Regions from separate parts of the Streptacidiphilus sp. PB12-B1b genome, predicted to be linked through region 2. Evidence: riboswitches for the same ligand, from Rfam matches in the RefSeq annotation. Region 2 holds a riboswitch; each other region holds the start of a gene.

Region 1 (10,152 bases), 4.8 Mb from region 2:
TTCCCCACCGTCGCCTTCCCCAACCCGGAGGAGCCGGGGGCGATGGACCTGGCCATCCGCACCGCGGCCGAGCAGGGCCCGCCCGGACAGCCCGACCTGATCATCGCCAACGACCCGGACGCCGACCGCCTCGCCGTCGCCGTCCGCGCCACCGACGCCGGTACCGCCGACGCTGACGACGCCGGCTGGCGGATGCTGCACGGGGACGAGGTGGGCGCCCTGCTCGCCACCCACCTGGCCGCGCGCGGCGCGCAGGGGGCCTTCGCCACCACCATCGTCTCCTCCTCACTGCTGTCGCGGATCGCCGAAGCCGCCGGGCTGCCCTACGCCGAGACCCTCACCGGCTTCAAGTGGATCTCCCGCGCCCCCGGACTGCGCTACGGCTACGAGGAGGCGCTCGGCTACTGCGTCGACCCGCAGGGCGTGCGCGACAAGGACGGCATCACCGCCGCCCTGGCCGTCGCCGAACTCGCCGCCGTCCTCAAGGCCGACGGCCGCACCCTGAACGACCTGCTGGACGAGCTGGCCGTCCGGCACGGGCTGCACGCCACCAGCCAGCTGTCGGTGCGGCTGACCGACCTGAAGCTGATCGACGCGGCCATGGCCCGGCTGCGGGAACAGCCGCCGACCGCGCTCGGCGGGCTGGCCGTGGACCAGGCCGACGACCTGGACCAGGGGGTGGGCGGGCTGCCGCCCACCGACGGCCTGCGCTACCGGCTCAGCGGCGACGCGGTCGCCGCGGCCCGGGTGGTGGTCCGCCCGTCCGGCACCGAGCCCAAGCTCAAGTGCTACCTGGAGGTCGTCCTCCCGGTCGCCTCCGCCTCCGGCCTCGCCCCCGCGCGCGCCCGGGCGGCCGACCTGCTGGCCGACCTCACCCGCGACCTCTCCGCCGCCGCGGGCCTGTGACCCCCGCTCCGCCCGGGCCCCGCAGTCGGCGGGGGCCGGGTGGAGCGGAGCGCCCGCGCCCTAGGGTGGCGGCCATGGAGACCACCGACACCCCCGCCATATCCGCTGCCGGCGCGCTGACCGGCAGCGAGCGCCTGCTGGACGTCCCCGGCGTGCACAACCTGCGCGACGTCGGCGGGTTCGCCGCCGCCGACGGCCGACGGGTGCGCGCGGGCGCGCTCTACCGCTCGGGCGCGCTCGGCGAGCTGACGCCCGAGGGTGCCGAACGCCTGGCCGAGCTGGGCCTGAACACCGTTGTCGACCTGCGCAGCGAGCCCGAGATCCGGCGCTGGCCGGACCTGTCCCACGGGCTGCCGTTCAGCTCGGTCAACCTGCCGACCCTGCCGCCGTTCGAAGCCACCTCCGGCAACCCGGACTCGGCCGTCGACGCCTCCCCCGACGCCTCCCTCGACGGCGAGCCGGACGCCGACGGGCAGGGCGGGGCCCCGGCCGCCCCGCACCACCCGCTGGAGCCCATGTACGCCTTCATGGCGGACGTCGCGGGCCCGCCGATCCTCGCCTGCGTCCGGCGGCTGCTGGAGCCCGGCGCGCTGCCCGCGCTGCTGCACTGCGCCGTCGGCAAGGACCGCACCGGGGTCACCGTGGCCGTCATCCTCTCCGCCCTGGGCGTGGACGAGGCCGACATCACCGACGACTACGTCCTGTCCAACCTTGGCCTCGGGCTGCTCGGCGAACCGGTGCACTACCTCGACGAACACGGGGTGGACCGGATCTCCCGACCGGTCCACCCCGACCTGCTCGCCCTCTTCCTCCGCCGGACGTCCGGCCGCTACGGCAGCATGCAGGCGTACCTGCGCCACCTCGGGCTGACCTCGGAGGAGCTGCGGCGGCTGCGGGAGCTGCTCACAGAGAGCGCCTGAGCACCCGCCGCCGGAGCAGCAGCAGCCCGGCGCCGCCGCCGAGCGCCACGGCGGCGGCGCCGCCGATCAGCAGCGTGCCCTCGCCGGAGACGCCGGTGGCGGCCAGCTCCGGCCGGGCGCCGCCGTGACCGTCACGGCCGTCCCAGCCGTCGTGGCCGTCCCGCCCGCCGTGGTCGCCGCGGTCGCTGTGGTCGCCGTCGCCGTCCTGGCCGCCGCGACCGGCCCAGCCGGCGCCGCTCCCGTCGGCGTCGGCGGCCTGACCGCTCCAGCCGCCGTCCTGGTTCCCGGCGCCGCCACGGCCGCCGCTGTGCGCGACCGCGTCCAGCCCGACCGGCACGGCGGCGTCCGTCCCGCCGTGGCCGCCCTTGCCGCCGCCGTGGCCCTTACCGCCGTGGCCCTTCCCCGCGCCGTGGCCGTGGCCGCCCTTGCCCTTGCCGCCCTTGCCGGTCTCCCCACGGCCGTCCCCGCCCGCGCTGCCCCCGGCCTGCGGCTGCGTCCCGTGCGGTGCTGCGTGCGGTGCTGCGTGCGGTGCTGTGTGCGCCGCCGCGCGGGCTGGGTGCGGGTCCACCGCCGCAGCCGCCGCCACGGCCGCTGCCGGAGCCGCTGCCGTCCGGAGGTCGACGGCCCGGGCTCCCGTCGCCGGGGCGATCCGGACGGGCCGCTGCGGCCGCGGGCGGACCGCGCTGTCGGCCGCCGGGCGGGCGCTGTCGCAGCCCGGGTCGGCCCGGCTCTGCGACGGGTGCCCGGTGGTGGAGGCGTGGCCGCCCGCCGGGCTCGTGCGGTGCGACTGACGGGGTCTCACGGCGGGCTGGGCGCTGTCGTGCGAGGCCCTGCTGACGGCCCCGCAGGCCGCCGCCTCCGGCGCGGCGGCGCGTACCGCCCCGCCCGCCCGTGCCGTCGTCGCGGTCGCCGTCGCCGTCGCGGCCGCGTGGGCCATGCCCGCCGTGCCCATCGCCCCCAGCGGCCCGGCCACCAAGGCGGCCAGGCCCAGTCCTATCGTCCTGCGCATGCGTGTTGTAGTAGTCACTTTTTGAATCTGACACGCCACCAGTCGTCACGCTCGGCGACGACGACCGGGTACCGCCATTCCGGTGCCGGGCCCCGTTCCGAGCCCCTTCCGGCGCTGGGGCAGACTCTCGGGCATGGACATCGTCATCCGCCCCGCCCTCGCGTCCGAGCTCGACGCCGCCGGGGATCTCACCGCCGAATCCTTCATCGGCGACGGCCACACCGCGCGCGACAGCGCCAACGCGGCGCGCCTGCGCGACGGCCGCGACCGGGCCCGGCGGGCCGAGCTGCTGGTCGCCGTGGACCCGCTCTCGGGGGCGCTGCTGGGGTCGGTGACCTTCGCGCCGCCGGGTTCTCCGTACGCGGATCTGGCGCAGGGGCAGGAGGGCGAGTTCCGGATGCTGGCGGTCTCGGCGGAGGCGCGCGGGCGGGGCGCGGGCGAGGCGCTGGTGCGCGCCTGCATCGAACGGGCGCGCGAGCGGGGCCTGCCGAGGCTGGTGATGTCGACCCAGCCGGCCATGGTCCGCGCGCACCGGATCTACGAACGGCTCGGCTTCGTACGCACCCCGGCCCGCGACTGGTCCCCCGCCCCGGGAGTCGAACTGATGACCTATGCATTGGAACTAGTCCAGTGAATCTGCTCACGCCCGACACAACATCTGGTGGTGCTTCCAGCCAGCGCCACCAGATGTATGCTCACTCTCGCTGTCGAAGCAGGGGAACCCGGTGCGAATCCGGGACTGCCCCGCAGCGGTGAGCGGCTGCGCCCCGAGCGTCCCGACCCTTCCGGTCGCCCGGAATCGCGCCCGCAAGTCCGATTACCTGCCGACGGCATGACTTCCGGGCCCCGAGGGTGGGCCGAGGATGTGCTGCGCGCTGCCGTCTTGCGCTTTCGCACGCCTCGCTCCGCCCGAGGCGGCCCCTCGCCGACCGGCCGCCGCCAACGAGGAGCGAACGTGACTGACACAGCAACCGCCACCCTGCCTGCCCAGGCCGGTGCACCCGGCACCCCTGACGGCCCCGGCGCTGCCCTGCTGCGTACGCTCACCGAGCGCTCCGCCGACCTCCCCGAGGTGGACCCCGGACGGGTCGCCGCCGCCGCCCTGCGCGGCCGCAGCGGCGGCGCGGACTACGCCGAACTGCGCGGGCTGGCCACCGAGGCCGCCGCCGCGCTCATCGCCGAGGACCCGCAGTACTCCCGGCTCGCGGCCCGCCTCCTGGCCGAGGAGATCCGCGAGGAGGCGGCCGGCCAGGGCTCCACCTGCTTCGCCGCCTCGATCACTGTCGGTCACCGCGAGGGGCTGATCGGCGACCCCACCGCCGCGTTCGTCGCCGCCCACGCCGCGGCCCTGGACGCGGTGGTCGACCCCGCCGGGGACGACCGCTTCGAGTACTTCGGGCTGCGCACCGTCTACTCCCGCTACCTGCTGCGCCACCCGATCACCCGTCAGGTCATCGAGACCCCGCAGCACTTCATGCTGCGCGTCGCCTGCGGGCTGCAGATCGGCGGGGACACCGGCTCCGTGGCCGAGGTCGCCGAGCTGTACCGGCTGATGAGTCGGCTGGAGTACCTGCCCTCCTCGCCGACCCTGTTCAACTCCGGCACCCGGCACCCGCAGATGTCCTCCTGCTACCTGCTGGACTCCCCGCTGGACGAGCTGGACTCGATCTACGCCCGCTACGCGCAGATCGCCCGGCTCAGCAAGCACGCGGGCGGCATCGGCCTGTCGTACAGCCGGATCCGCTCGCGCGGCAGCCTGATCCGGGGCACCAACGGCCAGTCCAACGGCATCGTGCCGTTCCTGCGCACGCTGGACTCGTCGGTGGCGGCGGTCAACCAGGGCGGCCGGCGCAAGGGCGCCGCCTGCGTCTACCTGGAGACCTGGCACGCGGACATCGAGGAGTTCCTGGAGCTGCGCGACAGCACCGGCGAGGAGGCCCGGCGCACCCACAACCTCAACCTGGCGCACTGGATCCCGGACGAGTTCATGCGCCGGGTCGAGGCCGACGCCGAGTGGTCGCTGTTCTCCCCCGGCGACGTCCCCGAACTGGTCGACCTGTGGGGCGCGGAGTTCGACGCCGCCTACACCAAGGCCGAGGCCGCCGGGCTGGCCGCCCGCACCGTCCCGGCCCGCTCCCTGTACGCCCGGATGATGCGCACCCTGGCGCAGACCGGCAACGGCTGGATGACCTTCAAGGACGCCTCCAACCGCGCCGCCAACCAGACCGCGCTGCCCGGCCGCACCGTCCACTCGTCCAACCTGTGCACGGAGATCATCGAGGTCACCGACGACTCCGAGACCGCCGTCTGCAACCTCGGCTCGGTCAACCTCGGCGCGCACCTGCTGGCCGACGGCTCGATGGACTGGGAGCGGCTGGACGCCACCGTCCGCACCGCCGTGACCTTCCTGGACCGGGTCGTGGACATCAACTTCTACCCGACCCCCGAGGCCGCCGCCTCCAACTCCCGCTGGCGGCCGGTCGGCCTGGGCGTCATGGGCCTGCAGGACGTCTTCTTCCGGCTCCGGCTGGACTTCGACTCGGCCGAGGCCAAGGAGCTGTCCACCCGGATCTCCGAGCGGATCATGCTCGCCGCCTACGAGACCAGCTGCGACCTGGCCGAGCGCCTCGGCAGGCACGAGGCGTACCAGGAGACCCGCGCCGCGCGCGGCCAGCTGCACATCGACCACTTCGACACCGCCACCGCCTGGGCCGACCGCTGGGCCGCGCTGCGCGAGCGGATCGCCGTCACCGGGCTGCGCAACTCGCTGCTGCTGGCGATCGCCCCGACCGCGACCATCGCCTCCATCGCGGGCGTGTACGAGTGCATCGAGCCGCAGGTGTCCAACCTGTTCAAGCGGGAGACCCTGAGCGGGGAGTTCCTCCAGGTCAACCCGTACCTGGTGGCCGACCTCAAGGCGCTCGGGCTGTGGACCTCCGCCGCCCGCGAGTCGCTGCGCGAGGCCAACGGCTCGGCGCTGGAGATCCCCGGCCTGCCGGACGACCTCAAGTCGCTCTACCGCACCGCCTGGGAGCTGCCGCAGCGCGCGCTGATCGACCTGGCCGCGGCCCGGATGCCGTACCTGGATCAGAGCCAGTCGCTGAACCTGTTCCTGGCCTCGCCCACCATCGGCAAGCTCAGCTCGATGTACGCGTACGCCTGGAAGGTCGGCCTGAAGACCACCTACTACCTGCGCTCCCGCCCGGCCACCCGGATCGCCCGCGCCGCCCAGGCGGCCCAGGCCGCCGAGGCCGCGCCGGTCACCGAGGCCGCTCCGCCGCTGAGCCAGCCGGCCGACCTCTCCAACGACCTGCCGATCGTCGAGGACGACGCGGCGATCGCCTGCTCCCTTGAGAACCCCGAGTCCTGCGAGGCATGCCAGTGATGTCCGACCCCGCCACGCCCCGCGCCGCCGAGAAGAACCTGCTCGACCCGGGCTTCGAACTGACCCTGCGTCCGATGCGCTACCCGGACTTCTACGAGCACTACCGCAACGCCATCAAGAACACCTGGACCGTGGAGGAGGTGGACCTGCACTCGGACGTCGCCGACCTGGCCAAGCTGAGCGCGGACGAGCGCCACCTGCTGGGCCGCCTGGTCGCGTTCTTCGCAACCGGCGACTCCATCGTCTCCAACAACCTGGTGCTGACGCTGTACAAGCACATCAACTCGCCCGAGGCGCGGTTGTACCTGTCCCGCCAGCTGTTCGAGGAGGCCGTGCACGTCCAGTTCTACCTGACCCTGCTGGACACCTACCTGCCCGACCCGGAGGACCGCAACGCGGCCTTCGCCGCGGTGGAGAACATCCCCTCCATCCGCGAGAAGGCCCAATTCTGCTTCCGCTGGATCAACGAGGTGGAGAAGCTCGACGCGCTGCACACCAAGGCCGACCGCCGGCGCTTCCTGCTCAACCTGATCTGCTTCGCGGCCTGCATCGAGGGGCTGTTCTTCTACGGGGCCTTCGCGTACGTCTACTGGTTCCGCTCGCGCGGCCTGCTGCACGGGCTCGCCACCGGCACCAACTGGGTGTTCCGCGACGAGTCCATGCACATGGACTTCGCGTTCCAGGTGGTGGACACCGTCCGCGCCGAGGAACCCGACCTGTGGGACGACGAGTTGGGCGCGCAGGTCACCGCGATGCTGGAGGAGGCCGTCGAGGCCGAGCTGCAGTTCGCCCGCGACCTGTGCGGCGAGGGCCTGCCCGGCATGAACACGGACTCCATGCGGCAGTACCTGGAGTGCGTGGCCGACCAGCGCCTCGCCCGCCTCGGCCTGCCGGTCCGCTACGGCTCGGAGAACCCGTTCGGCTTCATGGAGCTCCAGGGCGTCCAGGAGCTCACCAACTTCTTCGAACGCCGGGTCTCCGCGTACCAGGTGGCCGTCGAGGGCTCGGTCTCCTTCGACGACGACTTCTGACCCGGCGTCGACGACCTCGGGCGGGGCGGATCGCGCCTCCCGGCGCGGAAGGCGCGGCGGGAGGCGCGGGTCCGGCGGGTCTAGCCGGCGGAGCGCGCCGCCTGGAGGATGACGCGGTCCACCACCTGCGGGGCGGCGGCCGGGACGTCATGGCCGAGTCGGCGGTGACGCCCCGGGCGCAGGCCCGCTGGGCCATGGAGAACTCGGCCTTGGTCGGGATCGCGTTGTCGTGGAGCGCGACGATCTCCCACTTGGGCACGGAGGCCGGCGGGTTGACGGTGGCCGGCTCCGCCGGCGCGGTCTGCTCCGGGGAGAGGCCGCCGGCGTACACCGAGCTGAAGTCGGCCGGGTTGATGTAGATGTCGGTCCCGCCCGGCTCCGGGCGGGTGAGCAGGTTGCTCCCGGTCAGCTGCGACCCGGGGAACTTGTAGGTCAGCTCCGCGGGGCTCTCGCCCTTCTCGGGGATGCAGGCGGCGACATAGACCAGCGCCTTGACCTCGGGATCCGCCGCAGCCGCGGAGCTGATCAGGAAGCCCGCGTAGGAGTGCCCCACCGGCACGATCGGACCGCTGATGGTCTTCAGGACGCTCAGCAGGTACGCCGAGTCCGACGCCACCCCGCGCAGCGGGTTGGCCACGGCGACGACGGGACAGCCCTTCGCCTCCAGGAAGGCGCACACCCCGCTCACCCGCGAGTCGCTCTCCGGCCTGGACACCCTCATCGTCATCAGCTTCGACTCCGCCCGCACCGCCTCTGGACCAACCTCACCACCCGCCCCACCGCTCTCAGAGCAGGGTCTTCCAGTAGGACCAGAAGCGGATGAGGATCATGCCGCCGATGACCAGGTACCAGAGCAGGGGGCCGAACCAGTGGAGGGTGAGCAGGGCGTCGAGGGGGTTGCGCCAGCGGGCGGGGGTGGGGATGACGCAGTGCTTGAGGTTGTGCAGGGTGACGTACCAGAACAGCGGGAAGATGATCACCCAGACGACCATGCAGTACGGGCAGAGCGCGCCGATGCTGTAGAGGGACTGGCCGACCAGCCAGCAGATCAGGCCGAGGCCGAAGGCCGTGCCGAGCTGCAGGCCGGCCCAGTACCAGCGGCGGTAGCGGGCGCCGGCCAGGAGGCCGGTGCCGACGGCGAGGACGACGGCGAAGCCGGCGATGCCCATCAGCGGGTTGGGGAAGCCGAAGACCGCCGCCTGGGGCTTGGTCATCACATTGCCGCAGCTGATGATGGGGTTGATGCTGCAGCTCGGTACGTATCCGGGCTGGGTGAGCAGCTTGAAGCGCTCGTAGGTGAGCGTGAAGGAGGCCAGGAAGCCCAGGGCGCCGGTGACGACCAGGAACCAGGCCATGGCCCGGCCGGCGCCGACGGGGGCGCCGGCCTCGGGGGCGGTGGTGTCGCGGTCCTGGGCAGCATCAACGTCCATGCTGTCCAGGATCGCCCACGGCCCGGTAGGGCGCGGATAAGACCGGGGCCCGGTCGCGGGCCCGGGGCTCAGTCGTTGGGGACGGTCTCGTAGCGCGGGGTCAGCTCCGCCATCTGCCGCAGGGCGTCCTTGCGGTCCCGCTTGGAGAGCCGGTCGATGTAGAGGTAGCCGTTGAGGTGGTCGGTCTCGTGCTGGAGGCAGCGGGCGAAGAAGCCGGTGCCCTCGACCACGATGTCCTTGCCGTCCTTGTCCTGGCCGCGCACGACCGCGAACTCCGGGCGGGCGAGGTCCGCGTACGCGCCGGGGACGGACAGGCAGCCCTCGGGCGACTCGTCCAGGGTGCGCTGGGCGGGGTCGAGGTCGTCCAGGACCGGGTTGACCACCACGCCGATGTGGCGGACGCCGTCGTCGTCCGGGCAGTCGTAGACGAAGACCCGCTGGGCGACGCCGATCTGGTTGGCCGCGAGGCCCACGCCCTCGGCCGCGTACATGGTCACGAAGAGGTCGTCCACCAGGGCGGCGAGCTCCGGGCCGAACTCGGTGACGGTCGCGCAGGGGTGGTGCAGGACCGGGTTGCCGACGACGGTGACCGGCCGGAACGTCCCCCTGGTCAGGTCCGGCTCCTCGCCGACGACCTGCTGCGGGGCGCGCTCCTCGGCCTGCCCGTCGGCCGGTGCGCCGACGGCCTGCGCGGCGGCGTCCTCAGCGACGTCCTCGACCTGTTCCTCGACCTGCTGTTCCGACATGCCGCTGCCACTCGCCTTCAGTCCGTACACGGGTAAGCCACCAGGGTACGGGGAACCGCGGGGTCAGCAGACTTCTTCCAGGTCACGGTAGGCGCGACCGGCCGGGTTGCCGAGCACCCAGCGGTCCAGCAGCAGGCCGACCAGGTCGGCCGGGGCGGCCATGCCGCACTCGCGTTCGGGGAGCCACAGGGCGCCCGCGCTGCGGTGGCTGAGGTGGCCGAGCTGCCCGTCGTCGTGCGGGTCGTGGTGCTCGCTGTGGCCGTCGTCGGCGGGCATCCGGCTCTCGGAGCAGTCCCGGCACAGCAGCCGCACCGAGGACGTCCAGTCCTCGGCGGCGTAGCCGGCCTCGGAGACCAGCCGCTCCAGGGCGTCCCGGTCGGCCTCGGTCTCGGCCTGCAGCAGCACCACCCAGGTCGGCACCGGGGAGGGCGCCCACAGCTCGATCTCGTCGAAGACCGGGTAGGGGACGCCGTCCGCGACCCGCTCGCCGTGCGGGGTGCCGTCGTGCAGCACCACCTCGCCCCAGCGGCGGCCGGAGGACGGCAGCGGGATCGACAGCACCTCGACCCGGGCCGGGTCGAGTCTGCGGCCCCAGACCACCTCGGACTCGCCCTCCGGGGAGAGCCGCACCGGGGTCGTCCCGAAGTCCAGGCTGACCGGGCCCTCGCCCTGCGGCAGCCGCAGGCCGTACGCCTGCCAGGAGCGCCGGGCCAGGGCCCAGTCCT
Region 2 (10,152 bases):
CTCCTTCCGGGGCCGACGGTGGGCCGACGGTGCTCCGGGGCGGCTACGCGCCCCCGTCGTGGACGCTGAAGGCGCTGCGGCGGGCGGCTCGGGCGACGCCCGGGTCGGGGTGGGCCGAGGCGACCGCGGCCAGGACCTGCCCGGCGCGCGGGTGCCCGACCCGTCGGGCGAGCGCGAACAGCCGGCCCGGATCGCCGTCGGCCGCGCCCTGGACGTGCCGGACCAGCATCGCGGTGTCCCCGTGCTCCAGCACGGCGGCGCCGGTGTCCACCCAGAGCCAGGCGGCGTCGTCCTGGCCGAGGACGTCCGAGGGCAGGACGCCCTCGTCGGTCTGCTCGGCCAGCCACAGCAGCGCGTACGGGCGCAGCAGCGGCTCGTCCACGCAGTCTCGCACGGCGGGTTCGGCCGGGTGCCCAGCGACGCGCAGGGCCTCGAAGGCCAGGCCGCGCAGCAGGGCGTCCTCGCCGCGGGCCACGGCCAGCAGGTCGGCGACGGCGCGGTCGGTCTGCCGGGCGGCCAGCCAGGCCCGGTACTCGGCCCGGGCCGGGCCGGGCGAGTAGCGGGCGCAGGCGGTGAGCAGTTCCAGCGCGGACTGCTCGATGTGCCCGGCGGCGGTCTGGGCGACCATGCAGATCTCTTCGAGCTTGGCGCGGACCGCCCAGTGCCCGAGGGGGGTGAGCTCGGCGCAGCCGTCGGCTGCGTCGGCGCCGTCCGGGCCGGTGCACTCGGCGTGCCGGACCAGCGCGCCGACGGCGGCGAAGCCGTCCAGCATCCAGTCCAGGACGCCGGCGACCTCGGCCGGGCCGGGGGTGAGGGTGAGCGCCAGGGCGCTGTCGCCGCGCACGGCGGAGACCGCCCAGGCGGCGTGCGGGACGGGGGCGCCCAGGGCCGGATGCACCCCGCCGTGCCACTGCTCCTCCAGGCCGCGTCTCAACAGCTCCCGCAGCTCGGTGAGCGGAACCGGATCGTCCACCAGGTGCAGGAAGGAGAGCAGTTGCGGCGCGTGGTCGACGGCCAGGCCGGCCAGCGAGGTCAGCGCCCGGTCCGGGACGGGCACCAGCAGCGTCCAGGCGTCGAACAGGGCCGCCCAGCCGCGCAGGACGGCCTCGTCGTCGTGCTCCCAGGCGTGCAGCCGCCAGCCGGGGCCGGCGCCGCTGCCGCGCAGCTCGATCAGGCCGGTCAGCCGGGCGCGTTCCCACGCCTCGGCGGCGGCGGGCATGGTCAGGGCCAGCGCCCGCCCGGCGGCGTGGGCGTCCGCCTCGTGGAGGTCCCCGCGCCGGTCGACGCTGGGGAGTTCCCCGGCCCAGCGGGCGATCCGCACCGCGTCGGCGAGCAGCCGCCGGGCGAGCGGAGCGAGCTGGGCGGGTCCTGGCAGCCCGGCCGGTGGAGTGCGGCGGGCTTGGGTCGAAGGTCGGGGCGGGGCGCTGCTGCGTGGCTGCGTGGGAAGCACAGCCGTGGGCAGCCTGGTCACCTGAGCGGTGCCACCCACAGGTCGGGCATCACGGTCGCGCGAATTCCGGGACGTCACGCCGTGCAGTCTTCCCCGTGGACGGTGTAGTTGTCACATCCTCAGGTACACGGGCTTCCAACGTGTCCCGGAATGGTGACGGATGGGTCACAGGAGGGGGGTGAGGAACCTGCGCAGGGTCTCCTCGTAACCGGCCGGATCGGCGTTCCACAGGGCCGCGTGCTCAGCCCCGGGGAACTCCCGGTACAGCACCAGGTCCTCGCGGCTCGCGGCCAGCCTGCGGGCCGGTCCCGGGTCGGCGACGGTGTCGTCCGGGCTCTGCATCAGCAGCACCGGGGCATTCAGCCCGAGGCCCAGCGCGAGCCGGTCCGCGGCGGCGCCGTCCAGCCCGGCGCGGCCCTCGGCGGCGCGGGCCCCCAGGACGGCCAGGGCGTCCGGCACGCCGCGCCGGGCGGCCTGGCGGCGGGCGGCGCCGCGGACGTCCAGCACCGGGGAGTCCAGCACCACGCCGCGCACGCTGTCCCGCCACGGGGAGCGCTCCAGGAAGTGCAGCGCCGTGGTCGCGCCGATCGACCAGCCGTGGAGCAGGACCCGCCCGAAGCCGCCGGACAGGGCCAGCTGGACGGCCGCCTCCACGTCCCGCCACTCGGTCTCGCCGAAATGCGAGAGGCCGTCCGGCGAGCGCGGCGCGCCCTCGTCGTTGCGATAGGTCACGGCCAGCACCTGCACCTTGAGCCGGGTCAGCAGCGGCAGCAGCGGCAGCACCTGCTGTCGGTCCTCGCCGGGGCCGTGGACGGCCACCACGCACAGGTCGCGGGCGCCGGACAGGTACCAGGCGGGCATGGGCCCGAGCTCGCCGCGGACCAGGGGCTCGGTGAAGTCCAGCCCGAGCGCGGTGGACGGGTCGCCGACCAGCACCCGCGGGGTGATCCGGACGGCGGTGCCGTCGGGGGGCGCCGTGCCGCTCTCCAGCCGGCGGACGACGGTGCGGTCGGTGGTGCCGATCACCTCGCCGACCACGGCCCGGCCGGAGCGGCCGGAGCCCAGGCCGGCGGCGGGCACGGAGCCGGCGACGGGGCCGGTGCCGTCCGGACCGGAGCCGTCCGGGCCCCACTCCAGGGCGTAGCGGCCCGGGCGGAGCGTCTCCCCGCTGCGGGTCAGCTCGATCCGGCCGTCGGCGGAGGCCTGCACCCGCAGCCCACCGCCCCCGGCCGGAGGCGTCTCCCGGGGCCGGACCGAGAAATCGGAGGCCGCCCGGCTCGCCGCCAGCACCGCCGCACCGGCTCCGACGGCGGCTGCGGCGGCCACGGCTGCTGCCCTTCCCCAACGCATGTCGCTCCCCACGCTCGGCGGTGCCCGCTCGGTACTCCTCCCCGCCATCCCAGTGCCCATGCACGGCGCGCGCCAGCCGGGCGCGGCCATCCGGCGGACGCCCGGAACGCCCGTCCGTCCGACGCTGTGTCCCGTTTCCCGGCGGGAGGCTGACAGAGTGCGCATTGCCGCTGCTCGCGGCGGATGGGTACGGTCCGGAAAACCCACTCCTCGCGGAAGCAGGTCCTCCTGATGGGCACGTCCGCCATCGCCAACGGCGGTGTCTCGTTCTGGTACGCGGAGGCGGGCGTCCCCGCGCCGCGCACGCCCCTCGACGGCTCGGCCGAGGCCGACGTCTGCATCGTCGGCGGGGGCTACACCGGGCTGTGGACCGCGTACTACCTGAAGAAGGCCGATCCCGGGCTCCGGATCACCGTGCTGGAGCAGCGCTTCTGCGGCTACGGCGCGTCAGGCCGCAACGGCGGCTGGCTCTACAACGGCTTCGCCGGGCGCGGCGCCTTCGCCCGCCGGTACGGCAAGCCCGGCGCGGTGGCCATGCAGCAGGCGATGAACCGGTCCGTGGACGAGGTGATCGAGGTCTGCGCGGCCGAGGGCATCGAGGCCGACATCGTCAAGGGCGGCATGATGGAGGTCGCCTACACCCCGGCGCAGCTGGACCGGCTGCGCGGGTACGTCGCCACCGAGCACGCCTACGGCGAGACGGACCAGGTGCTGCTCGGCGCCGCCGAGGCAGCCGCGCGGATCAGCGTCGCCGGGACGCTGGGCGGCAGCTGGACGCCGCACGGGGCCCGGATCCAGCCGGCGAAGCTGGCCCGGGGGCTGGCCCGGGTGGTCCGGGCGCTGGGCGTGACCGTGCACGAGGGCACGGCGGTGCGGGAGATCCTGCCCGCCGCCGACGGCCGCCCGGCCCGGGCGGTGACCGCGACCGGGACCGTGTCGGCGCGGTACGTGCTGCGGGCCACCGAGGGCTTCACCTCGGCGCTGCGCGGCGAGCGGCGCTCCTGGCTGCCGATGAACTCGTCCATGGTGGTGACCGAGCCGCTGCCCCGGGAGTTCTGGGACTCGGTCGGCTGGGAGGGCCGGGAGACCCTCGGCGACATGGCGCACGCGTACATGTACGCCCAGCGCACCGCCGACGACCGGATCGCGCTGGGCGGGCGCGGGGTGCCGTACCGCTTCGGCTCGCGCACCGACAACGACGGGCGGACCGCACAGCAGACCGTCGACCAGCTGCGGGAGATCATGGTCCGCTTCTTCCCGGCCGCGCGGGACGTGCGGATCGCACACGCCTGGTCCGGGGTGCTCGGGGTGCCGCGCGACTGGTGCTCCACCGTCGAGCTGGACCGGGCCTCCGGCCTGGGCTGGGCCGGGGGCTACGTCGGCAGCGGCGTCACCACCACCAACCTGGCCGCCCGGACCCTGCGCGACCTGGTGCTGCGCGAGGACGGCAGCGAGCTGACCGGCCTGCCGTGGGTGGGCCACCAGGTCCGCCGCTGGGAGCCGGAGCCGCTGCGCTGGATCGGCGTGCACGGCATGTACGCCGCCTACCACGCCGCCGACCGGCAGGAACGCGGCGGCCGGACCACCACCTCGCCGATCGCCCGATTGGCGGACGTGGTCTCCGGGCGGCACTGACACGGTCACCGACAGGCATTGCTGACACGCGTCACTGACAGGCAGTGACCGGGCGTGGGCGCTCCGAGATGCGGAAACGCCCGCCGGAGCGGACGCTGGACTCCGGGGGGTTCCACCGGACCGCAGCACTCAACGACCTTGGGGTGCCCATGTCTGTCCTTGCCTGGCTGCTCATCGCCCCGCTGGGGCTGCTTCTGATCCTCGGCCTCGCCTGGTTCGAGGACACCGTCCTGCGCCCGCCGGCCAGCCCGGCGGACCAGGTGCTGCAACGCCAGACGGAGACAGTCGCGCCCGCGCGGCGCGGCCGGGCCACCGGTCGGTCCAACCCCGTCGCCCAGATCTCCCAGGCCGCCAAGGCCGCGCAGGCGGCCCAGGCCGGAAAGGTCGCCCAGGTCGCCCAGGTCGCCCAGGGCACGGCGGAGCTGCTCAGCCTGGTCAGGCTGCAGCCTCGGCGCACCGCCGAGCGGCCGGGCGCGGGCGGCCGCGACAGCGCCGCCTGAGCCGCCCGACGCGAGGACGCCGAGCCCGTGCCGCACCCGGCGCGGGCTCGGCGTCCTCGCGTCCGGCCGGGGGGGCGGGCGCCGGGTGTGAGAAGAGTCGCCGGGCCGTGTGTTGACGGTCGGTCCGGCAGCGTGGTGGGATCATTGCGCCAAACGGAGGCATGCAGAGGAAGCCGGTGCGAATCCGGCGCGGTCCCGCCACTGTCACCGGGGAGCGCTTTCGAACGACGGCCACGGCAGTGCGGTACCGCTGCGGGAAGGCCCGGAAGCGCGTCGATCCGGAAGCCAGGAGACTCTCGCCCCCGGTACGTCGATCCAGGGCGCGGACCCTGAGTGAGGACATCCCACGCCATGCGCGTCCCCTGCCTGCCACCCCCGCACGCCGCCCCCACCGTCCCGCAGCCGCTCCGCTGACCGCCGTGCGCAGCGCACCGGCCCTGGGCGTCGCGGCGGGATACGCCGCCGACGCCGCCTTCGGCGACCCCCGGCGCGGGCACCCGGTGGCCGGGTTCGGCCGGGCGGCCGGGGCGCTGGAGCGACGGCTGTGGCGTGACCACCGGGCGGTCGGCGCGGCCTTCACCGCCCTGTGCGTCGGGACGGTCGCGGCCGGGGCGATCGCCGCCGAGCGCGCGGTGCGCGGGCCCTCGGGCGGCGGCTCCTCCGTCCGTTCCCCGGGCCTGGCGTCGGCGGGCCGGATGCTGCTGGCCGGGGCGGCGACCTGGACCGTGCTCGGCGGCGCGTCGCTGGTCCGCGAGGCGCGGACGATCGGCGGCTCGCTGCACGCCGGGGACCTGCCCGCCGCCCGCGCGCGGCTGCCGTACCTGTGCGGGCGCGACCCGCGCGGGCTGACGGAGCAGCAGATCGCCCGCGCGGTGGTGGAGTCCGTCGCCGAGAACACCGCCGACGCCGTGGTCAACGCCCTGGTCTGGGGCGCGCTGGCGGGCACGCCGGGGCTGCTGGCCTTCCGGGCGGTGAACACCCTGGACGCCATGGTCGGCCACCGCTCGCCGCGCTACCTGCGCTTCGGCTGGGCCTCGGCCCGGCTGGACGACGTCGCGGGCTGGCCCGGCGCCCGGCTGACCGCGCTGCTGACCGTCGCCGCCGCCGGTCCCGGGCGGCGCGCGGAGACCTGGCGGGTCTGGCGGCGCGACGCCTCGGCCCACCCCAGCCCCAACGCCGGCCAGGCCGAGGCGGCCTTCGCGGGCGCACTCGGCGTCCGCCTCGGCGGGACGCTGGCGTACGGGACCAGGACCGAGCACCGGCCGGTGCTGGCGGCCGAGTGCCGTCCGGTGGCGGTCGGCGACATCGAACGGGCGTGCGTGCTGTCGCGCCGGGTGGGGCTGCTGGCCGTCGGCGCGGCGGTCGCGGCGGTCCTGCTCCGGGAACGCCTCGGCGGACGTGGGAGGGAACGGCGTTGACGGGTGCACTGCTGGTCGCGGGGACGACCTCGGACGCGGGCAAGAGCGTGGTCACCGCGGGCATCTGCCGTTGGCTGGCCCGCACCGGCGTCTCGGTCGCGCCGTTCAAGGCGCAGAACATGTCGCTCAACTCCTTCGTCACCGCCGACGGCGCGGAGATCGGCCGGGCCCAGGCCATGCAGGCGGCGGCCGCCGGGATCGAGCCGGAGGCGGCGATGAACCCGGTGCTGCTCAAGCCCGGCTCGGACAGCCGCAGCCAGGTCGTGGTGCTGGGCCGCCCGGTGGCCGAGGTCGGCGCGCTCGACTACCACCAGCGCAAGCCCGCGCTGCTGCGGATCGCCCTGGACTGCCTGGCCGACCTGCGCCGCCGCCACGACGTGGTGGTGTGCGAGGGCGCGGGCTCCCCCGCCGAGATCAACCTGCGCGACCGCGACCTGGCCAACATGGGCCTGGCCACCGCCGCCGGACTGCCGGTGGTGGTCGTCGGCGACATCGACCGGGGCGGGGTGTTCGCCTCCATGTACGGGACGCTGGCGCTGCTGTCGGCGGAGGACCAGCGGCACATCGGCGGCTGGATCGTCAACAAGTTCCGCGGCGACGTCCGGCTGCTCCAGCCCGGCCTGGACATGCTGCTGAAGCTGACCGGGCGCCCCACCGTCGGCGTACTGCCGATGCTGCAGGGCCTGTGGCTGGACGCCGAGGACTCGCTCGACCTGGCCGGGCTGGTCGACCGGGCCCCGAGCGGCCCCGCCCACGGCGCGGAGGTGCTGCGGGTGTCGGTGGTGCGGCTGCCCCGGCTGTCCAACTTCACCGACGTCGACGCCCTGGCCCAGGAGCCCGGCGTCCTGGTCCGCTGGGCCACCCGGCCGGAGGAGCTGGCCGACGCCGACCTGGTGGTCCTGCCCGGCAGCCGCGCCACCGTCGCCGACCTGGCCTGGCTGCGCGAGCGCGGCCTGGACGCGGCCCTGGCCCGGCGGGCCGCGCAGGGACAGCCGCTGCTCGGCGTCTGCGGCGGCTACCAGATGCTGGCGCGCGAGGTCGTGGACGAGGTCGAGTCCCGGGCCGGGGCCGTCCCCGGACTCGGACTGCTCCCGGTGCGAGTGGAGTTCGCCCGGGAGAAGACCCTGGCCCGCCCGGTCGGCGAGGCGTACGGGCAGACCGTCGCCGGGTACGAGATCCACCACGGGGTGGCCACCGTGGAGGGCGGCGAGCCGTTCCTCGACGGCTGCCGCACCGGCGCGGTCTGGGGCACCACCTGGCACGGCGCGCTGGAGAACGACGGCTTCCGCCGGGCCTTCCTGCGGGAGGTCGCCCAGCTGGCCGGGCGCGCTTTCACCCCCGCGCCGGACACCTGCTTCGCCGCCGCCCGCGAGGACCGGCTGGACCGGCTCGCGGACCTGATCGAGGAGCACGCCGACACGGCGGCGCTGCTGCGGCTGATCGAGGGCGGCGTGCCGACCGGGCTGCCGTTCGTACCGCCGGGCGCACCGTGACCGCCCCGCCTCGCACACCCCCGCCCTCTTCACCCGCTTCACCACCGACGCCGTCCTCACCATCCTCACCACCGACAGGGGAGACCACCGTGGCCACGCAGGCCGAGCAGGACCAGCCGACCCGGCCGTCGGGAGCGCCGCACACCGCGACGGTCCTGCTGCTGTCCACCGCCGACACCGACCTGCTGGCGGCCCGCGCCGCCGGTGCGGACTACCGCATCGGCAACCCCACCCGGCTGGACACCGGCGCGGAGCTGCGCGCGCTGCTCGACGGCGCGGACGTCGTCGTCGTCCGGCTGCTCGGCGGCCGCCGCGCCTGGGAGGACGGGCTGGCAGTGATCGCCGCCTCCGGCGTGCCGACTGTGCTGCTGGGCGGCGAGGCCGTGCCCGACGCCGAGCTGATGGGCATGAGCTCGGTGCCCGCGGGCGTCGTCGCCGAGGCGCTGGCGTACCTGGTCGAGGGCGGCCCGGCCAACCTCGGCGAGCTGGCCCGGTTCCTCTCCGACACGGTGCTGCTCACCGGCGAGGGCTTCGCCGCGCCCCAGCCGATGCCGCAGTACGGCGTCAGCGGGCAGCGCGGGTTCACCGACGGCCGCCCCACGGTCGGAGTGCTCTTCTACCGGGCGCACGAACTCTCCGGCAACACCGCGTTCGTGGAGACCCTCTGCGACGCGGTCGAGGCCCGCGGCGGCAACGCGCTGCCGGTCTTCTGCGGTTCGCTCCGAGGGGCGGACGCCGGGCTGTACCAGCTGCTGGGGCGGTGCGACGCGGTGGTCGCCACCGTCCTCGCCTCCGGCGGCACGGTGGCCGCCGACGCCTCCGCCGGTGGCGCGGAGGAGAGTTGGGACACCGGCGCGCTGGCCGAGCTGGACATCCCGGTGATCCAGGGCCTGTGCCTGACCACCGGACGAGCCGCCTGGGAGGCCTCCGACGCGGCCCTCTCCCCCATGGACGCGGCCATGCAGGTGGCCATCCCCGAGTTCGACGGCCGGATCATCACCGTGCCCTTCTCCTTCAAGGAGCTGGGCGAGGACGGCATCCCCGGCTATGTCGCCGATCCGGAGCGGGCCGCCCGGGTCGCCGGGATCGCCCTGCGGCACGCCGCGCTGCGGCACAAGCCCAACGCCGAGAAGAAGATCGCGGTCGTCTTCACCGCCTACCCCACCAAGCACTCCCGGGTGGGCAACGCGGTCGGGCTGGACACCCCGGCCTCCGCCGTGCAACTCCTGGACGCCCTGCGGGGGGCGGGCTACGGCGTCAGCGACTACCCCTCCGGCGGGGACGAACTGATCCACCGTCTGATCGCGGCCGGCGGCCACGACGTGGAGTGGCTGACCGAGGAGCAGCTGCGGGCCGCCCCGGCGCGGGTGCCGCTCGCCGACTACCAGGGCTGGTTCGACTCCCTGGAAGGGGAGTTGCGCGAGGGCATCCGCAGCCACTGGGGGGACGCCCCGGGCAGCCTGTACGTGGACGGCGACGAGATCGTGCTGGCCTCGCTGGAGTTCGGCAATGTGGTGCTGATGATCCAGCCGCCGCGCGGCTTCGGCGAGAACCCCATCGCCATCTACCACGACCCGGACCTGCCGCCCTCGCACCACTACCTGGCCGCCTACCGCTGGCTGGAGCAGTCCTGGGGCGCGGACGCCGTCATCCACCTGGGCAAGCACGGCACCATGGAGTGGCTGCCCGGCAAGGGCCTGGGCCTGTCGGCGGGGTGCGCCCCGGACGCGGTGCTGGGCGAGCTGCCGCTGGTCTACCCGTTCATCGTGAACGACCCCGGCGAGGGCACCCAGGCCAAGCGGCGCGGCCACGCCACCGTGGTGGACCACCTCGTCCCGCCGATGGCCCGCGCCGACACCTACGGCGACCTGGCCAAGCTGGAGCAGCTGCTGGACGAGTACGCCCTGGTCAAGGACCTGGACCCGGCCAAGGCCCCGGCCGTGCGGGCGCAGATCTGGACCCTGGTGAAGGCCGCCGAGCTGCACCACGACCTGCATGTGGACGACCAGCCGGACGAGGACGCGTTCGACGAGTTCGTCATGCACATCGACGGCTACCTGTGCGAGATCAAGGACGTGCAGATCCGCGACGGGCTGCACATCCTCGGCGGCGGCCCGGTCGGCGAGGCGCGGGTCAACCTGGTGCTGGCAGTGCTGCGCTCGGCGCAGGTGTGGGGCGGCCAGGCGGACGCCCTGCCGGGCCTGCGGGCCAGCCTGGCACGGGAGTTCGGACTGTCGGAGAAGGCCCTGCTGGCCGAGCCGGGGGCGCCGGTGACGGTCCCCGCCGAGCTGACCGGGCTGGTCGCC
Region 3 (10,152 bases), 2.5 Mb from region 2:
GGGACGTTCGCAGGAGAGGAGACGGACGCGGCTGTGGGGCCGAACTCGGCACCGTTGACCACGTTGCCGTCCGCAGGATCCTCGGTCGTACCGCCCGCCTGCACATCCTTCGTGTCCGGCTGGTACTGGCAGGTGCCGTTGAGGAGGAGCTGGTAGTGCCCCTCAGAGGCGTACCCCTGGCCGGTGTTGACGACCGCGGCGGCTACCCTGGCCCTGAACTTCGCCCGACAGGAGGCTACAGAACATCCCGATGGGTACGTGACCACGAGATCGATCGTCAATGTGTTGTAGTCCGCCTGGGTGTTGTACAGACAGACGTCACCGGTCGGGCAGCCGTGGACGGTGGCGGCCTGAGCCGGGGCGCCGGATGCGAGGGCCAGGCCGGCGGCAAGGATCGGGGCGGACAGGACCGCGGCGAGGCGCTGGTGTTTCACGGCACGGCTCCCATGCTGTTCGTGGTCACGGAAACGGACGGGTGGACCTGCACGTTCGCCGTCCGCCCGCTCCCATGCAGTACACACCTCGGAACGACCCCGCGCCTCCTGGGCCGGACAGCGGTAGGCCGTGCGTGAGAGAGGAGTCCCGGACGGCCTCGTCGTACCGGTCCTTTCGGAGCCCTGGGGGTCCAACTCGGTTGCCCGGCCGTGCGACTGTCTCGCGCACATGTTCGGGAGCGCGGGCGACCGGCTGGACAGACGGTCGGGGCATCCCTCGGACACGACCGGCGCGGGTCCGGGCGGCGGTGCCGGCGGCAGGCGCTTACCGCTGGTCGAGGAAGTAGCGGGTGTGGTGGACGAAGGACTCGTGGTACTGGTGGTGGGCGCCGTGGCCCGAGTCCGGGTAGAGCAGCAGCTGGGCGTTGGGCAGGTGCTGCTGGAGGATGTAGGAATTGACGGTGGTGATGATGATGTCGTGGTTGCCGTTGACCACCAGGACCGGCAGGGTCAGGGCCTTGAGGTCCGGGAATTCGGGGTCCTTGACCGCGCCGTAGGCGGCGATCGCGGCAAGCTGGGCGATCACCGACTGCTGGGTGACGGGGGTGTCGCGGTCGGTGCGCTCGACGATCCGTTCGACGTAGGCGCGGCCGGCCGCCTGGCTGGTCTCGCTGGGTTCGAACAGGATGGGCAGCCACATGTCCTCCTGCCGCGGGTAGGTGCGGGTGAACAGCTCGCCCACCCACGCCGGGCGGGAGCCGATCTCCTCGCCGCCGCGCGGACCGGTGCCGACCAGGATCAGCCAGCGCTTCGCCCGGGCGGTGCAGGAGGCCGTCGGACTGGACCAGGAAGCGGCCTGGACCCGCGCCCTGGCCCTTTTCAGCCAGATGGCGGGCGCGTTGCTGCTGTCCCGCGCCGTCGTCTCCACCGACCCCTCGCTGGCTGACGAGATCCTCGCCGCCGCCCGCGAGGACCTGCACACCCGTGCCCACCAGAAGTGAGCGCGGCGGACGACGGTGACGACCGGCTCGTCGGGCGCCAGGCCGAACCGGCTCTGATCGCAGCACCGTCATCGCCCTGGTCTTCGGCGCGCTACTGGAGCGGTTCCTGCTCGGCCGCCCTGCCACGGCCGGGGTCCGGTCCGTCCCGTCGCCGATGGGCCGGTCCGGTCACCCGCGCCCCAGGACGCAGTCACCGCAGACGGCCCTTGCTCCTGTGGGCGCGGCCCGGTAGATCAGGCAGCAGCTGCGGCGGCGGAAGCCGTGCCCGGTGCCGTCGTGGGTCGCGCTGCCGAGCAGGGGCGGCCGCTCCAGCAGGGCGGACGCGAGCAGCCGCGCGCGCGGCGCGCACTCGGGCCGTGCGGACGCCAGCGCGCCGACGGCCCCGTTGACGGCGGAGGCGACGTTCCCCCTCAGCACCCGGGCGGAGACGGACATCTCCGCGACCATCAGCTCGATGTCCTTCAACGCCCCGTGCAGCACATCATCTGACAGGCCATCAGCCAAGGTCTGCACGTCACCGATGTGTCCCTGGCCCAGTGCAATGGACAGCGGAAACATCCCGCCGGGCACCTGCTGCCAGCGAAGGCGGTCCAACCGCCACGGCAGGACGGTCCCGTGCAGAACAGCCATGGCCAGAGCCGGCGAGAGCAGCCTGGCCGCCAGACCGAGGTGGGTGACCGAGGCCGCTACACGCAACTCCAGCTCCTGAGAAGTCCTGCCGCTGCCCGCGGCCAGGTACGACCGCACGGACTCGACCCGGTTGGACAGCACCTGCGGGTCCTTGACCAGCGCCGCCATGCTGTCCCACGGCGCGAGTATCTCCGAGGTCGGTGCGTGAGCCTGGACGGCGAAGAACGGGCCGAGGGCCGCCAACTCGTCGAGCATCTCCGCATCCGGCACCGGCGCGATCATGCCGCCCTGACCGGCTCTGACCGGGCGGGCACGGGCGCGGGTGATACGGCGGATCCGGTCATGGCCCTCATGATCGAGTCATCCTCGCGGCGACGCAAGGCGCTGCTTGGGCCGATGGTCGCGTTCGACGCAGACGTCCCTGCGTTCGCTTGGCGTTCAGGATGGCTGGACTTGGTCGAAGTGGGCGACGGCTTTACGTGGGTCCAGGTGTGGGACACGGGCAGGGCGTAGAAGGGGCGGTGGACGAAAGCGGTGCCGTGCCGGAGGAGGTCGAGGACGGGAGCGGCCCAGCCGTCGAACAGGGCCAGCAGGCTCGATCGCACGGCCTCGTCGTCCGCCAGGTCCAGGTTCGTGTGCCAGTCCAGCGGCGCGCGGAACTTGGCGTACACCTTGACGTGGCCGCCGCTGTTGCGCTGGGCGACGAAGGAGCGGTTGGCACCGTAGGCAGCCAGGTCGCGTTCGAGGACGGCGACGGTGCAGCCGTGGCGGTGCAGCACCGCCCCCGTCTGCCAGGCGGGATGCGTCGTCAGGGGGGAACCCGGTGGGGATCCGGGACTGCCCCGCAGCGGCGAGTGGGAACGACCGCCGGGCGACGTGCACCGCTTCCGCCGGGCCCACGCCGCACCGGTACGGCTCCCCCACCGGTCCGTGGTTGCTCGGCGCGGCCTGGGGCGGGCGGACGCGGTGGCGTGCCCGCCCGCCCCGGTGGCCGGGTCAGGCGTTGAGCTCCTCCCGGATCAGGCGGGCGGCCGCCACCAGGTGGTCCAGTGAGCTGCGGGTCTCCGGCCAGCCGCGGGTCTTCAGGCCGCAGTCGGGGTTGACCCACAGCCGTTCGGCCGGGATCGCGGCCAGGCCCTGACGCAGCAGGGCGGCGGCCTCCTGGGTGCTGGGAACGCGCGGCGAGTGGATGTCGTAGACACCCGGCCCGACCTCGCGCGGGTAGCCGACCTGGGCCAGCTCGTGGGCGACCTGCATGTGCGAGCGCGCCGCCTCCAATGAGATGACGTCGGCGTCGAGGTCGTCGATCGCGGTCATGATCTCGCCGAACTCGGCGTAGCACATGTGGGTGTGGATCTGGGTGTCGGCGCGGACCGCGCTGGTGCTGAGCCGGAACGCCTCGGTGGCCCAGGCCAGGTAGCCGGGACGGTCGGCGGCGCGCAGCGGCAGGGTCTCGCGCAGGGCCGGTTCGTCGACCTGGATCACGGCGGCGCCGGCCGCCTCCAGGTCGCCGACCTCGTCGCGCAGGGCCAGGGCGACCTGGCGGGCGGTGTCCGCCGGCGGCTGGTCGTCCCGGACGAAGGACCAGGCCAGCATGGTCACCGGGCCGGTGAGCATGCCCTTGACCGGACGGTCGGTCAGGCTCTGGGCGTAGCGGAACCACTCCACGGTCATCGGGGCGGGGCGGGAGATGTCCCCGGCCAGGACCGGCGGGCGCACGTAGCGGGTGCCGTACGACTGCACCCAGCCGTGCTGGGTGGCCAGGTAGCCGTGCAGCTGCTCGGCGAAGTACTGGACCATGTCGTTGCGCTCGGGCTCGCCGTGCACCAGGACGTCCAGCCCGGCCTTCTCCTGGTAGGCGATGACCTCACGCACCTCGGCCCGCATGCGCTCCTGGTAGCCCTCGGTGTCGATGCGCCCGGCGCGCAGGTCGGCGCGGGCCGTGCGCAGGTCGGTGGTCTGCGGGAAGGAGCCGATGGTCGTGGTGGGCAGCAGCGGCAGGTCCAGCCGGGCGCGCTGGGCCCGGGCGCGCTCGGCATAGGGCTGGGCGCGGTGGGCGTCCTGGTCGGTGGTCGCGGCCAGGCGGGCGCGTACGGCCGGGTCGCGGGTGATCGCGGAGGCGGCGCGGGAGGCCAGGTCGGCCCGGTTGGCGGCCAGTTGCGCGGCGATGGCGTCGGTGCCACGGCTGAGCGCCGTGGCCAGGGTGGTGATCTCGGCGGTCTTCTGGCGGGCGAAGGCCAGCCAGCGCGAGACCTGCGGATCCAGGTCGCGTTCGACGGCGGCGTCCAGCGGGACGTGCAGCAGCGAGCAGGAGGGGGCGACGTCGACCCGGTCGGCCAGCCCGAGCAGGGTGCCCAGGGTGGTGAGCGACTTCTCCAGGTTGTTGATCCAGATGTTGCGGCCGTCCACGACACCGGCCACCAGGCGCTTGCCGGGCAGGCCGCCGACGGCGGCCAGGTCGTCCAGATTGGCAGCGGCCGGGCCGGTGAAGTCCAGGCCGACGCCCTCGATCGGGGCCTTGGCCAGCACCGGCAGGGCCTGGCCCGCCCGGTCGAAGTAGGTCGCCACCAGGATCTTCGGGCGGTCGGTGACCGTGCCCAGCTCGCGGTAGATCCGGGCTGCGGCGTTGAGCTCGGCCGGAGTCCGGTCCTGCACCAGGCACGGCTCGTCCAGATGGACCCACTCCGCGCCCGCCGCGTGCAGGTCTTCCAGGAGTTCGGCGTAGACCGGCAGCAGGCGGTCCACCAGGGTGATCGGCTGGAAGTCGGCGGCGACGCCCGGCGCGGGTTTGGCCAGCAGCAGGTAGGTGAGCGGCCCGACCAGGACCGGCCGGGCGTTGTGGCCGAGCGCGAGGGCCTCGCTCAGCTCGCCGACGGGCTTCGCCGGGTTCGCGGCGAAGCCCGTGTCCGGGCCCAACTCGGGCACCAGATAGTGGTAGTTGGTGTCGAACCACTTGGTCATCTCCAGCGGCGCGACCTCCTGGGTGCCGCGCGCCATCGCAAAGTAGCCGTCCAGCGGATCGGCATCGACCGCGGCGCGGTGCCGCTCCGGGATCGCACCCACGGCGACGCTGGTGTCCAGAACGTGGTCGTACAAGGAGAAGTCCCCGGTGGGGATCTCGGTGATCCCGGCGTCGGCAAGGCTCTGCCAGGCGGCGCGGCGCAGCGTGGCGGCGGTCATGTGCAGGTCCTGGGCGTCGACCCGGCCGGTCCAGTAGCCCTCGACGGCCTTCTTCAGCTCACGGTTGGGGCCCTGCCGGGGATAGCCGTGGACGGTGGCCTGCGCGCTGGTGACACTCGGTGACACGGAACTCTCCTTCGCGAGTCGCGTTGCGATCCCGGGAGAGCACGGGGCGCGAAGGAACAGCAGTCAGGGCGCGGCCCCCTACCCGTGCCCGCCTGCTCCGCCAACCCGCCCACGAGGTCACCGAGATCACCGTGTGCAGGGAGCACGCGGGCAGTGGCAGGTCTTCGGACTCATGGGCACACCGGAGACCTGTTGGTACTCCGGCACCTACTGGCCGTCGCTTCCCGGACTGTGTCGTCCAGTGCGTGTGACGGCGGTCGTTCCCACTCACCGCTGCGGGGCAGTCCCGGATTCCCACCGGGTTCCCTCTTACGACGCCCTGCCTGGCAGACAGGGCGAACCGACTGCATTTACCAGCCTATCCCCATGGCGCCCTCCGCGTCCGGATCGCGGATGAACGGGTGCGGTTGCCGCATCCGCTCCGGGTGGCACCGGCCGAGGACGGAGGAGTCGGCCCGTGGCCCGACCGGGACGGAACTGCAACGTTCCGATCACGATCGGATCGTTCTGCATCCGAACTGATGGGCTGTCGGACCAGGGTGGCAGATGCGCTCTTCGGGACTGGCCAAGGGATGTGCCGCACTCCTGCTGACCGCCGCGCTGGGCGGCTGCGGCACCGAGCACGTGACCTCCTCGCAGGCGCAGGCGCAGGGGCGGACGGCCGCAGGGTCCGCGCGCCCGGTGCCGGAGGGGTTCTGCCTACCGCCCGAGGCGCAGGGCGACTCGACACCAGCCCCCTGCATCAGCGAGAGCTGGCAGCAGCGGACCGCGGAGAACCACGCGTACGCCAGCCAACTGCCAGCCGCACCGAGCGCCGAGGCGCTGGACCAGCCCCTGGCCGCGACCCTGCGGACCGCACTCCAGCACCTGGTCGGCAAGCCGGTCACCCAGGCACAGCTGCAGACAGTCACGGCGACGGCCACCAGGATGACGCCGGCCGCCGTCGCGGTCACCGCCTTCTCGGCGACCGACCCGGTGGACATGTCCGTGGTGGTCGAACCGCCCGCAGGCGACTGCATCCATGGCGACATCGTCGGCACCTCGGTCACCACCGAGGTCACCGGCTACCTCGCCGACGGCGGCTGCGCCCCGGCGCCCCAGTAACCCACGGCGACCGCACGCTGACGCGCCTCGGCGGTCCGACGCGGGGGCGGATTCCGGGTACGGCAGGGCTTTTCCATGGCCGCGTCCGCCGCGTCCCTGCAGACGGTGATTAGGGCGACCTTGCTCGATCCACTGGACAATATGCTCAGTGATTGTGCCGGATGGCTGGGCAGATCGTACAGGTTGTGCAGCCCAGCGAGGCACTCTTGTCCCCCACGGCTTCATACGGTGTGCTCTGTGTCCATCGCCGCAGTGCTCAGTGGAGGAGAACGACCCGTGACCATCGAGACCACCCTCACCGACCAGGAACGACTCGCCGAACTCGACCTGGGCCAGCTGCGTCAGCTGGTCGGGCTCGTGGAGTACGACGGGGACCGGGACCCCTTCCCGGTGACCGGCTGGGACGCCGTGGTCTGGTCGGTGGGCAACGCCACGCAGGCGTCGCTGTTCTTCCAGGCCGTCTTCGGGATGGAGTTGATCGCCTACTCCGGCCCCACCACCGGCAACCGCGACCACCACGCCTATGTGCTGCGCTCGGGCGCGGCCCGGTTCGTCGTCAAGGGCGGGGTGGACCCGGACAGCGAGCTGCTGGACCACCACCGCCGCCACGGCGACGGGGTGGTGGACATCGCGCTGGAGGTCCCGGATGTGGACAAGTGCATCGAGCACGCCCGCACCCAGGGCGCGACCGTCCTGGTCGAGCCGCACGACGTCACCGACGAGCACGGCACCGTGCGTACGGCCGCCATCGCCACCTACGGCGAGACCCGGCACACGCTGGTCGACCGCTCCCGCTACACCGGCCCCTACCTGCCCGGCTACGTCGCCCGCAGCAGCGGCTGGGTCAAGCCGCAGGGCGAGCCCAAGCGCCTGTTCCAGGCCCTGGACCACGTCGTGGGCAATGTCGAGCTGGGCAAGATGGACCAGTGGGTGGACTTCTACAACCGGGTCATGGGCTTCACCAACATGGCCGAGTTCGTCGGGGACGACATCGCCACCGAGTACTCGGCGCTGATGAGCAAGGTCGTCGCCAACGGCAACCACCGGGTGAAGTTCCCGCTGAACGAGCCGGCCGTCGGCAAGAAGCGCTCCCAGATCGACGAGTACCTGGACTTCTACCGCGCGCCCGGCGTCCAGCACCTGGCCTTGGCGACCAACGACATCCTCGCCACCGTGGACGTGCTGCGGTCCAAGGGCGTGGAGTTCCTGGACGCGCCCGACTCGTACTACACCGACCCGAAGCTGCGCGCCCGCATCGGCCAGGTCCGGGTACCGGTCGAGGAGTTGGCCTCGCGCGGCATCCTGGTCGACCGCGACGAGGACGGCTACCTGCTGCAGATCTTCACCAAGCCGATCGGTGACCGGCCGACCGTCTTCTTCGAGCTGATCGAGCGCCACGGCTCGCTGGGCTTCGGCAAGGGCAACTTCCAGGCGCTGTTCGAGGCCATCGAGCGCGAGCAGGCCAAGCGCGGCAACTTCTAGGCTGCGAGGAACGCGAGGAAGAGCCCCGGTATGCCGTACTACCGCCGGGTGGGCCACGTCCCGCCCAAGCGCCACACCCAGCACCGCCGCCCGGACGGCGGGCTGTACTACGAGGAACTGGTCGGCGAGGAGGGCTTCTCCAGCGATTCCTCGCTGCTCTACCACCAGGGCATCCCCTCCGCGCTGACGAGCGCCCGGTCCTGGGAGCTGCCGGACCAGCGCACCGCCCCCAACGCTCCCCTGCTGCCGCGGCACCTGCGCCTGCACGCGCTCTTCCCCGACCAGGACACGGCGCCGGTGGACGTGGTCACCGGCCGCCGGCTGGTGCTCGGCAACGCCGACGTGCGGCTGTCCTACGTGGCCGCCGACGCGCCCAGCCCGCTGTACCGCAACGCGGTCGGCGACGAGTGCGTCTACGTCGAGTCCGGCGGCGGCACGGTGGAGACCGGCTTCGGCGTCCTGCCGGTCCGGGCCGGCGACTACGTGGTGCTGCCGCGCGGCACCACCCACCGCTGGATCCCGGACCCGGGCGCGCCGCTGCGGGCCTACGTCATCGAGGCGGACAGCCACATCGCCCCGCCCAAGCGCTACCTGTCGCGCTACGGGCAGTTGCTGGAGCACGCGCCCTACTGCGAGCGGGACCTGCACGGCCCGGACGAGCCGCTGGTCGTCGACGACGGCGAGACCGAGGTGTACGTCCGGCACCGCGGCGCGGGCCCGGCCGGGCAGGCGGGCACGGTCCACGTCCACCAGCGCCACCCGTTCGACGTGGTGGGCTGGGACGGCTGCCTGTACCCGTACACCTTCAACATCGCCGACTTCGAGCCGGTCACCGGCCGGTTGCACCAGCCGCCGCCGGTGCACCAGGTCTTCGAGGGCCGCAACTTCGTGGTGTGCAACTTCGTGCCGCGCAAGGTGGACTACCACCCGCTCGCGGTGCCGGTGCCCTACTACCACGCCAACGTGGACTCGGACGAGGTCATGTTCTACTGCGGCGGCAACTACGAGGCCCGTCGCGGCTCCGGCATCGGCCAGGGCTCCGTCAGCCTGCACCCCGGCGGCCACTCGCACGGCCCGCAGCCGGGCGCGGTGGAGCGTTCGCTGGGCGCCGAGTTCTTCGACGAGCTCGCGGTCATGGTCGACACCTTCCGTCCGCTGGAGCTCGGCGTCGCCGGCCAGGGGTGCGAGGATCCGGGCTACGCCTGGACCTGGGCCCGGCAGGCAGGGGAGGCGCAGTGACCGCCTCCCCAGGCAGCGCCCCCGGCCCGTCCGGCCCACTCGGACCGTTCGACGCCTTCCTCGACGACGCGGCCGTCTTCCCGCCGGGCGACCTGCCGCTGCCGCAGGCGCTCCCGGCGCACCAGGGGCACCGGTCCGCCTGGTACGCCCCGCTCGTCGGCTCCTTCGTCTGCCCGGCCGCCCGGGTGGACGAGCTGACCGGCCCGCTCGCGGTGAGCCTGACCCTGCCCGACGGGCCGGACGCACTCCCGCAGGCGCTGGAGCGCTTCGCCCGGGCGGCGCCCGGCGTCCTCGCGGCCGTGGAGGTGGTCCTGCCGGAGCGGATGACGGCCGCCGAGGCGGTCGCGGCCCTGGACGCCCATCTTCCCGCCGGGGTCGCCGGGTTCCTGGAGGTCCCGCGCGGGCCGCGCCAGGAAGACGTGCTGGACGCCCTGGTCGGCACCCGGCACCGGGCCAAGTTCCGCACCGGCGGACTGGTCCCACAGGCGCACCCGGACGAGCGGGAACTGTCCCGGACGATCCTCGCCGCGGCCGGGCGCGGGCTGCCGTTCAAGTGCACCGCCGGACTGCACCACGCCGTCCGGCACACCGACGGCGCCCTGGAGCAGCACGGGTTCCTGAACGTGCTGCTGGCGACCGACGCCGCGCTGCGCGGCGGGCAGCCGGCGGAGCTGGCCGAGATCCTGGCCGAACGCTCGCCCGGGATCGTCGCCGGCCAGGTGGCAGCCGCCGCCGAGGACGGCCGGCTGGCGCGGGCCCGCACCGCCTTCCTGTCCTTCGGGACGTGCAGCATCACCGATCCCGTCACCGACCTGACCGCACTGGGCCTGGTGCGCCGCCCCGAGGAGACCCACACATGACCTGGCTCGCCCTTCCCGAGGGCTCCGCCTTCGGCGTGAGCAACCTCCCCTACGGGGTGTTCTCGACCGCGGACCGCGAGCCGCGCGTGGGCGTGC

The links. A riboswitch is a leader RNA that binds a small molecule or an ion and turns the genes downstream of it on or off. The one in region 2 is predicted to bind cobalamin.
Region 1: another riboswitch for cobalamin. It lies ahead of GXW83_RS05285 (ribonucleoside-diphosphate reductase subunit alpha); the one in region 2 lies ahead of GXW83_RS25500 (cobalamin biosynthesis protein).
Region 3: another riboswitch for cobalamin. It lies ahead of metE (5-methyltetrahydropteroyltriglutamate--homocysteine S-methyltransferase); the one in region 2 lies ahead of GXW83_RS25500 (cobalamin biosynthesis protein).

Annotation. Positions count from the first base shown of each region.
Region 1 is NZ_CP048405.1:1,131,996-1,142,147, reverse strand. It holds gene GXW83_RS05305 (phospho-sugar mutase) at 1-906, shown strand, start outside; gene GXW83_RS05300 (tyrosine-protein phosphatase) at 981-1,826, shown strand; gene GXW83_RS05295 (LPXTG cell wall anchor domain-containing protein) at 1,810-2,835, opposite strand; gene GXW83_RS05290 (GNAT family N-acetyltransferase) at 2,969-3,469, shown strand; cobalamin riboswitch at 3,481-3,679, shown strand; gene GXW83_RS05285 (ribonucleoside-diphosphate reductase subunit alpha) at 3,791-6,220, shown strand; gene GXW83_RS05280 (ribonucleotide-diphosphate reductase subunit beta) at 6,220-7,251, shown strand; gene GXW83_RS05275 (alpha/beta hydrolase) at 7,172-7,972, opposite strand; gene GXW83_RS05270 (vitamin K epoxide reductase family protein) at 8,037-8,681, opposite strand; gene def (peptide deformylase) at 8,750-9,427, opposite strand; gene GXW83_RS05260 (hypothetical protein) at 9,491-10,152, opposite strand, start outside.
Region 2 is NZ_CP048405.1:5,892,525-5,902,676, forward strand. It holds gene GXW83_RS25480 (hypothetical protein) at 44-1,450, opposite strand; gene GXW83_RS25485 (S9 family peptidase) at 1,616-2,800, opposite strand; gene GXW83_RS25490 (FAD-binding oxidoreductase) at 3,032-4,435, shown strand; gene GXW83_RS25495 (hypothetical protein) at 4,585-4,935, shown strand; cobalamin riboswitch at 5,101-5,231, shown strand; gene GXW83_RS25500 (cobalamin biosynthesis protein) at 5,346-6,353, shown strand; gene GXW83_RS25505 (cobyric acid synthase) at 6,350-7,846, shown strand; gene cobN (cobaltochelatase subunit CobN) at 8,008-10,152, shown strand, end outside.
Region 3 is NZ_CP048405.1:3,345,785-3,355,936, reverse strand. It holds gene GXW83_RS15090 (hypothetical protein) at 1-434, opposite strand, end outside; gene GXW83_RS15085 (alpha/beta fold hydrolase) at 760-1,176, opposite strand; gene GXW83_RS34005 (hypothetical protein) at 1,160-1,435, shown strand; gene GXW83_RS15075 ((2Fe-2S)-binding protein) at 1,604-2,335, opposite strand; partial or broken gene GXW83_RS15070 (FAD-dependent monooxygenase) at 2,538-2,799, opposite strand; gene metE (5-methyltetrahydropteroyltriglutamate--homocysteine S-methyltransferase) at 3,062-5,371, opposite strand; cobalamin riboswitch at 5,509-5,731, opposite strand; gene GXW83_RS15060 (hypothetical protein) at 5,918-6,475, shown strand; gene hppD (4-hydroxyphenylpyruvate dioxygenase) at 6,752-7,957, shown strand; gene GXW83_RS15050 (homogentisate 1,2-dioxygenase) at 7,988-9,196, shown strand; gene GXW83_RS15045 (hypothetical protein) at 9,193-10,056, shown strand; gene fahA (fumarylacetoacetase) at 10,053-10,152, shown strand, end outside.